Regions from separate parts of the Mesorhizobium sp. M1142 genome, predicted to be linked through region 1. Evidence: predicted binding sites of a transcription regulator. Region 1 holds the regulator's gene; the other holds the start of a gene.
The links. The regulator PhoB, encoded in region 1, activates phosphate uptake and scavenging genes when phosphate is short. The targets are predictions, from matches to a motif close to TGTCATNNANCTGTCAT.

Region 1 (6,050 bases):
TTTTTTCGAGCCTCGAAAAAATACTGGCCCGATCTCCGGCTGCTGTCAACATCGATTGTGATGGATTTTGATGACTGTGCGAGTTTTTTCGAGCGTCGGAATAAACGATGACAGCGCCACCTGCATCTGACACTATTTGCCGCATCCGACACTATTTGTCGGACATTACCGACGGCTTCCGGTTCATGAGCGGCCGCGGCAACCGGGAGGAAAGCAAAACGATGTCGGTCGGAATCCGCCACGACGATTTGCGCCGGCGCAACCGGGCGATGGTGATCTCGGCGGTGCGCCGGGCCGGCCAGCCGTCGCGTACGGAGATCGCAGCCACCACCGGCCTCAGTCATTCAACCATATCGGCGATCTCCTCCGACCTGATACGGGAAGGCATCCTCGCCGAGAGCAAGGCAAGTGAGGCCGTTTCGTTGAAACGCGGTCGTCCGCAGGTCGGCCTCGCCCTCAACCCGGAAGCGGCGGCGGTGCTGACCGTGGTGTTGTCACTGAATTTCCTGTCGGCCGCCATTATCGACTATGCGGGACAGGTGGTCGCCGAGGAACAGCGCCGGCTGGACACGCTGACCATGCCGCGCGACGAGCTGATCCGCGAATGCATGGCCATCGTCCGGCGCCGGCTCGAGGACCCAGACCTTGACGCCCGCAGTGTCGCCCGCATCGCCCTGGCGATTCAGGGCATTACCGACTCCCCTGCACGCGCCATGCTGTGGTCGCCGATCACGCCGCAGACCGACATCGCCTTTGCCGACATGCTGGAAGACGAATTCGGTATCCCGGCCACGGTGGAGAACGACTGCAATATGATGGCGGTGGCTTTGCGCTGGCGCGATCCGGATCGCTATCGCGACGACTTCATCGCCATCCTGCTTTCGCATGGCATCGGTATGGGGCTTGTGCTGAAGGGCGAACTGTTCACCGGGACGCATTCCTCGGGCGGCGAATTTGGCCACATGATCCATCGTCCGGGCGGAGCGCTCTGCCGTTGCGGGCGGCGCGGCTGCATCGAAGCCTATGCCGGCAACTATGCCATCTGGCGCAACGCCAGGCAGATGAGCGAAGACAGCGAACCTATCGCCGACGTCAGCGACGCCGACATGCGCGCGCTGGCCGCCCGCGCGCGCGAGAAGGATGGGCCGGAACGCGAGGCCTACCGCAAGGCCGGCGAAGCGCTGGGTTTCGGTCTCGGCTCGCTGTTCGCGCTGATCGATCCGGCACCGGTCGCGATGGTCGGCGCCAGTGCCGCCGCCTTCGATCTGATCGAGCCGGCCTTGCGCAAGGCCATCGCCCAGACCGCCGGCGGCCAGCACTCGGGCTCGATCTCCTTCGATACCGAGCCGAACGAATTGCCGCTGATCCGCGAAGGCTGCGCGATGCGGGCGTTAAGCTTCGTCGACCAGGAGATTTTCGCGCCGGGCGCGCAAATGAGGCCCGGCGTCAGAAAGAACGTCGCCTGACCAGGCGGGTCAATCTTCCCTGATCGCATAGCCGGCACCGCGGATGGTGCGGATGACATCCGGCATGCGGCCGTTATTGACGGCTTTACGCAGCCGCCCGACATGGACGTCGACGGTGCGTTCGTCGATGTAGATCGTCTCGCCCCAGACATTATCGAGCAACTGGCTACGCGAGAAGACGCGGCCCGGATGCCGCATCATGAACTCGAGCAACCGGAATTCGGTCGGCCCGAGCCTGATTTCGCTCTTCTTGCGATAGACCCTGTGCGATTCGCGATCGAGCACGATGTCGCCGACCTTCAGCACGCTGGACAGCACTTCCGGCTTGGCGCGCCGCAGCAGCGCCTTGACCCTGGCCATGAATTCCGGCGTCGAAAACGGTTTGACGAGATAGTCGTCGGCGCCGGTCGAAAGACCGCGCACCCGATCGCTCTCCTCGCCGCGCGCGGTCAGCATGATGATCGGCAGCCGCTCGGTTTCGGGGCGCACGCGCAACCGGCGGCAGAGCTCGATGCCGGAAACCGCCGGTATCATCCAGTCGAGCACCAGAAGGTCGGGCACATTCTCCTGCAAACGGATCTCGGCTTCGTCGCCGCGTGTCACCACCTCGACCTGGTAGCCTTCGGATTCGAGATTGTAGCGGAGCAGCACGCCCAACGGCTCCTCGTCCTCCACCACCATTATGCGTGGTGCGATCATCGGCTGGGCACCCCCATCATGTCACCGGCGCGGACATTGTCGTTTCGTCCTGCTTCGGACGATTGACCGGCAATTGTTCGCCGGTCAGCACATAATACGCATTTTCGGCGATGTTGGTGACATGGTCGCCGATCCGCTCGAGATTCTTGGCGCAGAACAGCAGATGCGTGCAAGCAGTGATGTTGCGCGGATCTTCCATCATGTAGGTTAACAGCTCGCGGAACACGGACGTGTATTTGACGTCGATACGCTCGTCGGCGGCGCGCAGCTTGGCCAAGGCGGCCGCATCGCCTGCAGCATACTCCTCGATGACGCCCTGCACCTGGATGAGCACTAGCTGCGCCATCGCATCGATGGAATGCGATAGGTCGCGCGGCGTGGCGCTGAGGCCGACCGCGCTCACACGCTTGGCGATATTCTTGGCAAGGTCGCCGATGCGTTCGAGGTCGCCGGCCATGCGGATCGCTCCGACGACATGGCGCAGATCGTGAGCCATTGGCTGGCGCTTGGCGATCAGGGTGATGGCGCGATCGTCCAGTTCGCGTTGACGCGCATCCATGATGGCGTCGTCGGAGACGACGCGTTGCGCCAGCACGTTATCGGAATTCAACAGGGCCTTGGTCGCCCCGCCGACCATCGAACCGGCGAGGTCGGCCATGTCGCGGATCAGCTTGCTGATCTGCTCGAGATCCTCGTCGAAAGAAGCGACTGTGTGTTCGCCCATGGTCCTGTCCTCATATGCATGATCGGAACGGCTCAGCCGAAGCGGCCAGTGATGTAGTCCTGCGTGCGCTTCTCGCGGGGCGACGTGAATATCTTCTCGGTCCGGTCGAACTCGACCAGTTCACCCAGATACATGAAGGCGGTCTGGCGCGACACGCGCGCCGCTTGCTGCATGTTGTGGGTGACGATGACGATCGTGTAGTCGGCTTGCAGCTCGTCGATCAGTTCCTCGATCTTGGCCGTCGACAGCGGGTCGAGGGCCGAAGCCGGTTCGTCGAGCAGAATGACTTCCGGCTTCACTGCCACGGTGCGGGCAATGCAGAGCCGCTGCTGCTGGCCGCCGGACAGGCTCAAGCCGCTGGCGTTTAGCTTGTCCTTGACCTCGCTCCACAGCGCGGCCCGCTTCAACGCTTGCTCGACGCGGCCGTCCATCTCGGACTTGCCGAGATTCTCGTAGAGCCTGACGCCGAAGGCTATGTTCTCGTAGATCGACATCGGGAACGGCGTCGGCTTCTGGAATACCATGCCGATCTTTGTCCTGAGGAGGTTGAGATCCTGCGACCGGTCGAGAATGTTCTTGCCGTCGAGCAGCACCTGGCCCTCGGCGGTCTGTTTCGGGTAGAGCTCGTAGATGCGGTTGAAGACGCGCAGCAGCGTCGATTTCCCGCAACCCGAAGGGCCGATGAAGGCCGTGACGCTGCGCTCGGGCAGCGACAGGCTGATGTCCTTCAGCGCCTTGCTCTGGCCGTAGTAGAAGTTGAGGTTCTTGACCTCGATCTTCGTCTTCTCGGTGACCGTTTCGGTCATCGTCATGTCCGGGGACAACATCTGTGTCATCTGTCCTCTCTGCGTCCGGTAAGGCTGCGGGCGAGGATGCTCAAGCCCAGAACCGTCAGGGTGATTATGAGTGCGCCGGTCCACGCCAGTTGCTGCCATTCCTCGTAAGGGCTGAGAGCGAACTGGAAGATGGTCACCGGCAGGCTGGCCATCGGCGCGTTGATATTGCTGCTCCAGAACTGGTTGTTGAGCGCGGTGAAGAGCAGCGGCGCCGTCTCGCCGGAAATGCGTGCTATCGCCAGCAATATGCCGGTGACGATGCCGGACAATGCGGCGCGGTAGGCGACCGAACGGATCACCACCCAGCGCGGCGCGCCGATCGCGGCACCGGCTTCACGCAACGCGTTCGGCACCAGGTTGAGCATGTCTTCAGTGGTGCGCACGACCACCGGAATGACCAGGATGGCAAGCGCCACGGCGCCGGCAATGGCCGAGAAATGTCCCATTGGCCGCACCATCAATTCATAGACGAACAAGCCGATGATGATCGACGGCGCCGACAACAGGATGTCGTTGATGAAGCGGACGACGGTGGTGATGCGCGAAAAGCGTCCATACTCGGCCATGTAGGTTCCCGCCAGCACGCCGATCGGCGTGCCGACGACAACGGCGATGATCGTCATCAGCAGGCTGCCCGCGATGGCATTGAGCAGGCCGCCGGCCTCGCCCGGTGGTGGCGTCATCTCGGTGAAGACCGCGAACGAAAGCCCGGCTGTGCCCTTATAGACCAACGCACCGAGGATGAGCGCCAGCCAGGCAAGCCCGATGCCGGCGGCGACGACGCAAAGCGCCATCATCACCGAATTCCTGGCTTTGCGGCGGCTGTGGAGCGATGAGGATGTCGACATCGGTCAGGCTCCCGTACGGGCGTCGATCCGCATCAGCATATAGCGGGCGGCGGCAAGGATCAGGAAGGTGATGACGAACAGGATCAGGCCGAGCGCGACCAGCGAGGAGGTGTAGAGGTCGCCGTCGGCCTCGGTAAATTCATTGGCGATGGTCGCCGAAATCGTCGTGCCCGGTGCGAACAGGGAGGCACTGATGCGATGCGCGTTGCCGATGACGAAAGTCACCGCCATGGTTTCGCCGAGTGCCCGGCCGAGGCCAAGCATGACGCCGCCCATGATGCCGATGCGGGTATAGGGAATGACCACGCGCCGGGTCACTTCCCAGGTCGTGCAACCGATGCCGTAGGCCGATTCCTTCAGCACCGCCGGCACCGTATCGAAGACATCCTTGGTGATCGAGGTGATGAAGGGCAACACCATTATGGCGAGGATCAGCGCCGAGGTCAGAAGGCCGATGCCGTAAGGAGGGCCGGCGAAAAGGCTGGATAGTCCCGGCACGCCGTGGAAGATGTTGATGATGAAGGGCTGTATCGTCGTCTGCAGGAATGGCGCGAACACGAACAGGCCCCAGATACCATAGATGATCGAGGGAATGCCGGCCAATAGCTCGACCGCTATGCCGATCGGGCGCCTGAGCGGGCGCGGGCAGAGCTCGGTGAGAAAGATCGCAATGCCGATGCCGATCGGAACCGCGATCAGGATGGCGATGGCCGCCGTTACCAGGGTGCCGTAGATCGGCGCCAGTGCGCCAAATTTTTCCGTGACCGGATTCCAGCTCTCAGTCGTCAGGAAAGAAAAGCCGAAGGACGACAGCGCCTGCCATGAGCCGGCAAACAGCGAGATCGCGACACCGCCGAGGATGACCAGCACAAGGATTGCGGAAGCGCGGGTGAGTCCGCGAAATATGGCATCTGTGAGCGCGAAGCGCCGCACCGTAGCGTCCCTGGCCCGGGCTGCTGCAGATGATGGCATGGCATCGGAAGCGATGGTCATTGGGTCCTCGCGATTAAAGGCAACAGGGAGGGCGCCGTCGACGCCCTCCCTGGAGGAGATTACATAGCCGAGTAGAGCGGCTTGCCATCGTCGCCGACGACTTCCTTGGCCCACATGGCCTTGACGCTCTCAACCACCTTGTCGGGCATCGGAACGTAGTCCAGCTCGCCGGCCATCTCGTCGCCCTTGTCATACGCCCAGGCGAAGAATTTGAGCGCTTCGCCGGTGGTCGCGGCGTCGTCCGGCTTCTTATACAGGAGGATCCACGTCGCCGCCGTCATCGGCCAGGACTCGGCGCCCGGCTCATTGGCGAGGATCACCCCATAGCCCGGCTGCGAGCTCCAGTCGGCATTGGCCGCTGCCGCCGAGAACGCGGCTGCGGTGGGCTCGACCTTCTTGCCGTCCTTGTTGATCATGTCGGTGTGGGTGAGCTTGTTCTGCTTGGCGTAGGCGTATTCGACATAACCGATCGCGCCGCCGGTCT
Region 2 (6,050 bases), on a different contig from region 1:
TCGCCCCAGATGATCAGGCGGGCGGCGTCGCCGATGGCGTGCGCACCGGTCGAGCAAGCGGTGACGACGGCGTGGTTTGGGCCTTTCAGCCCATGCCGGATCGAGACCTGGCCGGAGACGAGGTTGATGATCTGGCCGGGGATGAAGAACGGGCTGATGCGGCGCGGGCCGCGTTCCTTGAGGATCATCGCATTCTCGGCAATGCCTTCGATGCCGCCGATGCCCGAACCGATCAGCACGCCGGTGGCGCACTGTTCCTCGTGCGTCTTCGGCTGCCAGCCGGAATCCTTGAGTGCCTCGTCGGCGGCCGCGATCCCGTACAGGATAAAATCGCCGATCTTGCGCAGTTCCTTCGGCTCGAGAACGGCTTCAGGATTGAAAGTGGCATTGGAGCCGTCACCGCGCGGAATGACGTGGGCGACCTTGCAGGCAAGGTCTTCCACCTCGAATTCGGTGATGCGCTTGGCTGCGCTGCGGCCGGTCAGAAGCTCCTTCCAGCTGTGCTCGAAGCCCATGCCGAACGGCGAAAGCAGCCCAAGGCCCGTGACGACGACACGCCTCATCGCAGGTCCTCCTCGGTGATGACTGCAAATAGCGTCAGGCCGAGGCCTTGTCGATGTATTTCACCGCATCGCCAACAGTCAGGATGGTCTCGGCGGCGTCGTCCGGGATCTCGACACCGAACTCTTCTTCGAACGCCATAACAAGTTCGACCGTGTCGAGGCTGTCCGCGCCCAGATCATCGATGAAGCTCGCCTGCTCCGTCACCTTGTCGGCATCGACGCCAAGGTGCTCGATGACGATCTTCTTGACGCGCTCTGCGGTGTCACTCATTTGGGCATCCTCGTCTTTTGGTTGTCTGTCTTCGTTAGCGGGCAGAATGCCGCTAATCAAGCTGAAAGATGGTCCTGCCGGAAACGCAGCGGAACAGGACCGGTTTTTGCCCGAACCGCCGGGTTGCGGGCGGCATTACACGAAAAATCCCATGCATCCAAGACGGAATGAAGCGTTTTCCCAAGTGTTAGATCATTGCCATGCCGCCATTGACATGAATGGTCTGGCCGGTGACGTAGGCTGCCTCGTTGGAAGCGAGGTAGGCGACGGCAGAGGCGACTTCGGCGCCCGTGCCCATGCGCCGGGTCGGGATCGCCGCCATGATCGCCTCTTTCTGCTTGTCGTTGAGCTTGGCGGTCATCGCCGATTCGATGAAGCCCGGGGCGACGCAGTTGACGGTGATATTGCGGGTGGCGATCTCCTGCGCCAGCGATTTGGAAAAGCCGATCATACCGGCTTTGGAGGCGCAGTAATTGGTCTGGCCGGGATTGCCGGTGACGCCAACCACTGAAGTGATGTTGATGATGCGGCCATGGCGGCGCCGCATCATCGGATGGGTAAGCTCGCGGGTCAGCCGGAACACGGCGGTCAGGTTGACCTCGAGCACGCTATCCCAGTCGGCGTCAGCCATGCGCACGAACAACCCGTCCTTGGTGATGCCGGCATTGTTGACGAGGATGTCGACGCCTTCGAGGTCGGCCTCCGCCTTCTGGCCGAGCGCCTTGACGTCGTCGCGGTTGGAAAGATTGGCCGGGAAAAGCTTGACCCGGTCGCCCAATTCGGCGGCCAGCGCCTCCAATTTCTCGATACGTGTGCCATGCAGGCCGACGATGGCGCCCTGGCCGTGCAGCACGCGGGCGATCGCCTCGCCGATACCTCCCGATGCGCCGGTGACGAGCGCCTTGCGGCCGGTCAATTCGAACATTCTTGCCTCCTGATCTGAGCGAACACCCTTTGCATGGAGCGGGGTCAAATCGCCAGTTGATTATGCAAGCGCCGCCAGCGCCGCCTCGACATCCGCCGCGGATCCGATGGCAGTGGTGGCAATATCGCGGTTGATGCGGCGGGCCAGCCCCGACAGCACCTTGCCGGCGCCCACTTCGTAAAGCGTCGCAACGCCGTTGCTGCCGAACCACTCCACCGTTTCGCGCCAGCGCACGCGCCCGATCACCTGTTCGACGAGGCGGCGGGCAATCTCGTCAGGATCGCTCGTCGGGGTCACAGTAACATTCGAGACCAGCGGCACGACCGGCGCACGCTTCGTCACGGCGGCCAACGCCTCCCGCATGATCTCGGCCGCAGGCTTCATCAATGCCGAATGGAAGGGCGCCGAGACCTGCAGCATCAGCGCCCGCTTGGCGCCCTTTTCCGTGCATAGCTTCGCCGCCAGTTCGACCGCCGGCCTGGCGCCGGAGATCACCAGCTGGCCGCCGCCATTGTCGTTGGCGATCTGGCACACCAAGGCTTGCGCGGGATCTTTGGCGGTGCCTTGGGCGGCCTCTGCGCAAGCGGCCTCGACGTCGGCCTGTTCCAGCCCGATGATCGCCGCCATCGCGCCCTCGCCGGCCGGTACAGCCGCCTGCATGGCATTGCCGCGGATACGCAACAGCCGGGCGGCGTCGGCGACCGAAACGAAACCAGCGGCCGCAAGTGCCGAATATTCACCGAGCGAATGGCCGGCGACATAGGTGACCTTGCCGTTCAGGGAGAAGCCGCGCGCCTCCAGCGCCCGGACTGCGGCAAGTGACACCGCCATCAGCGCCGGCTGAGCATTGGCGGTCAGCGTCAGCGTCTCTTCCGGGCCTTCCCAGATCAGCTGCGATAGTTTTTCACCGAGCGCGTCGTCGACTTCCTCGAAGATCTGCCGCGATTCCACAAAAGTATCGGCGAGGTCCTTGCCCATGCCGACAGCCTGGCTGCCCTGCCCCGGAAAGGTGAATGCGATGGCCATCGTCGGCTCCCAGCTGCTGGTTCTCGCTGCCTGTGACGCAAGGCGTGCGCCCAAGTCAAGTCCAACCTTGACCGCTCGGCGTCGGCCGAGTGCCTGTTTCGGCAGGCTTTTTGGCGATCACTCATGATGAAAACCGCTCACGATTTGTTTGCTGGCTCTTCTTATTTCCGCCGCAGGCGCTAGGCTTTGCGTGACAGTTCGATGACAATCGAGTGACGCCTTTGTTGCGGGCCGGGGAACTATTGAAGTGGCAAAGACCAAGCAGAGCGCAGCCGAGGCGGCGCCACAGTTTCTTGAAGGCGATCCGTCGACTGGCTATCTGCCGGCGCGCAGATGGCCTGTCATCCGCTATGGCCTTATCAGCTTGCTGGCTGCGGCTATCCTGGTGTTTGCCATCGAACTGATCGTGCGCGGCAACTTTGCCGGCACCATTGATTTCTTTCTGCAGCCTTTCAAACCCGGCTGGACCACGATCATCATTTTTGCGCTGATCCTCATCGGCCTCGACGCCGTGCTCGGCCGCAGCCATCAGAGCCTGATGATCGTCGCGCCGCTGACATTGTCGCTGGCGTTCGTCGGCCACCAGAAGTCGCTCTATCTCGGCGATCCGCTCTATCCGACCGATTTCCTCTATTCCCGGCAGATCGTGGCACTGATGCCACTCCTGGTCCGCGATCGCCCGGGAACCGCCATTGCCCTGGCGATCGGCATCGTCGGCGGGCTGTCGCTGCTCGTCTATGGCTGGCGGTTATGGCGCCGCCGCGTTCCGGCGCTCAGCCACAAGGGCCGCCTTGCCCGGCTGACGCTGACGGTGCCGCTGATCGCTTTCTTCGTCTCCATCATGGACTATGCCACTTTCTCGTGGACGCGCGACCGGCTGCAGATCATCCCGATTATGTGGGACCAGAAGGAAAACTATGCCTCGAACGGTTTTGCGCTCGCCTTCGCGCTGAACGTCCCGATGGCGCATGTCTCGGCGCCGCCCGGCTATTCCGACAAGGCGATCGAAGCGATCGGCAAACCGCAGGTGATCGCCTCGGTACCTGCCGAGAAGCCCGACATCATCGTCGTGATGAGCGAATCCTTCTGGGATCCGACCAAGCTGCCCGGCGTCACCATCACACCCGACCCTATCCCCAATGTGCGGGCACTGCGCACGGGCTACATGTTCTCGCCCGAGTTCGGCGGCATGACGGCCAACATCGAGTTCGAGGCCCTGACCGGCTTTTCCAACGCCTTCCTGCCGGCGGGCAGCATTCCCTACCAGCAATATGTGCGGACACCGACTCCCTCGCTGGCGACCTTCCTGAAAAGTCAGGGCTACCGAGCGCGCGCCATCCATCCCGGCACCAACTGGTTCTGGAACCGGGGGGCCGTCTATGCCGATTTCGGCTTCAACGACTTCAAGTCCGAGGAGACGTTGCCGCCCATGCAGAAGCGCGGACCGCTCGCGTCGGACGCAGCGATGACCGACGAGATCATCCGCGAAGCCGATACCAGCGCCGAGCCGGTCTTCTTTTTCGCCGTCAGCCTGCAGAACCACGGGCCGTATGAGCCGTATCGCTATACCAATCCGACCCACAAGGTGCAGGCGCCGATCAGCCAATGGGCACGTGAATCGCTGTTGAGCTACGCCGAAGGCTCTTCCGACGCGGACCGCGGCCTCGAGCGGCTGATCGAATGGGCGAAGAAACGCGAGCGGCCGACCGTCATCGCATTCTTCGGCGATCACCTGCCGCCGCTTGGGCCGGTCTACGTCGAGACCGGTTTCCTGAAGGACAATGTCGCGCCGCGCAAGGAGCCGGCCGACCAGATGCTGCAGCACCACCAGACGCCATTGATCGTCTGGTCGAACCGCAGCGGCCCCTCCGAGGATCTGGGCGCCGTCAGCCCGGCCTTCCTGCCCTACCATATCCTGAAAACGGCCGGCATCAGCCATCCCTATTACACCGGCTTCCTCGGCCAGTTGCGAGAGCGCTACCGCGTCATCGACCGTAATTTGCTGTTGGCACCGGGGGGCGAGGCCACCCCCGATTGGTCGCGTCAGAAAGAGATCGACCCGGCAATCCGCGACTTCCGTCTGCTGCAATACGACATGATGTTCGGCAAGCGCCATGCGGCGCCCGATTTCTTCCCCGAAACCACAGGCAAAGTGGCTGCACACACGAGCTGAGGCAGCTGAAGTTGCAGCGTGATGCGCGAACTCCGATCGTGTCGTCGAGAGACGGGAATTGTTGCAGCTGATTGCCGACTGCGTAGAGCTGTTCGATTTGTTGGCGTTACCTCGACCGTCTCCCGCGATTATACGAACAGGGCATCCGGTTTGTTTTGTCAGGCGAAATGCAGGAAAACATTCTTGGGTCCGGGCAGGGAATCCGTAAGACCTTGCGAATGAGGCCAGCAGCCCAATAAGACCGGACAACTCATGTGCTACCTAATCCGGACAACTCATCTGCTTACGACACGTCGGCCGTTTGCCCTTGCCTTGCGGCCAAATTCCTGTATAGACGCCCGCAATCTGCCGGTCCTTGCTGGGGGCTGAACGGAGGGCCGGAGGTTTTTCGAAACCTTCGCGTGAAGCCAGAAGCGCTTCCGCCTCCCGTGTCTCCGCTCTCGACCGTCTCGTCATGCTCCTTTCTTCCCCGCCTTCGCAAGGATTGCGGGTCAGAGAAGTTGCAGAGGCTTTTGCCGCCGGGAACCGGGAGAGAAACGAAGAAAGGCACGAACACTATGGCTCTATACGAACATGTGTTTCTTGCTCGGCAGGACCTCTCGCAGCAGCAGGTCGATGCGCTTGTCGAACAGTACAAGGGCGTCATCACCGCGAATGGCGGGTCCGTCGGCCGGGTCGAGAACTGGGGACTGAAGTCCCTCACCTACCGGGTCAACAAGAACCGGAAGGCATATTATACACTCATGGACATCACCTGCCCCCCGGCCGCGCTCAACGAAATGGAGCGCCAGATGGGTCTGTCCGAGGACGTACTGCGTTTCCTGACCATCAAGGTCGATGCGCATGAGGAAGGTCCGTCGGCAATGATGCAGAAGCGCGAAGAGCGCTCGGAACGCGGCGGCTTCGGCGACCGCGACCGTGGCCCGCGCTCATTCGGCGACCGCGATCGCGGTGACCGTGGTGATCGTCCGCCGCGCAGCTTCGGCGATGGCGGTGCCGATCGTGGCCCGCGCCGTCCGCGCGAAGGCTTTGAAGGAGCCGCAGAATAATGGTCGACATCAATCAGATCCCAACCCGGCGCCCCTTCCACCG

Region 2: a site for PhoB is predicted at 2,976-2,992, ahead of NKH42_RS26925 (LTA synthase family protein). Genes of this name have one in related genera too.

What each region holds. Positions count from the first base shown of each region.
Region 1 covers NZ_JAMYMK010000003.1:255,368-261,417, reverse strand. The annotation lists gene NKH42_RS07655 (ROK family protein) at 222-1,466, shown strand; gene phoB (phosphate regulon transcriptional regulator PhoB) at 1,476-2,165, opposite strand; gene phoU (phosphate signaling complex protein PhoU) at 2,182-2,889, opposite strand; gene pstB (phosphate ABC transporter ATP-binding protein PstB) at 2,922-3,725, opposite strand; gene pstA (phosphate ABC transporter permease PstA) at 3,722-4,573, opposite strand; gene pstC (phosphate ABC transporter permease subunit PstC) at 4,577-5,566, opposite strand; gene pstS (phosphate ABC transporter substrate-binding protein PstS) at 5,626-6,050, opposite strand, start outside.
Region 2 covers NZ_JAMYMK010000023.1:12,036-18,085, reverse strand. The annotation lists gene fabF (beta-ketoacyl-ACP synthase II) at 1-563, opposite strand, end outside; gene NKH42_RS26940 (acyl carrier protein) at 598-834, opposite strand; gene fabG (3-oxoacyl-[acyl-carrier-protein] reductase) at 1,022-1,759, opposite strand; gene fabD (ACP S-malonyltransferase) at 1,820-2,785, opposite strand; gene NKH42_RS26925 (LTA synthase family protein) at 3,033-4,958, shown strand; gene rpsF (30S ribosomal protein S6) at 5,516-6,007, shown strand; gene rpsR (30S ribosomal protein S18) at 6,007-6,050, shown strand, end outside.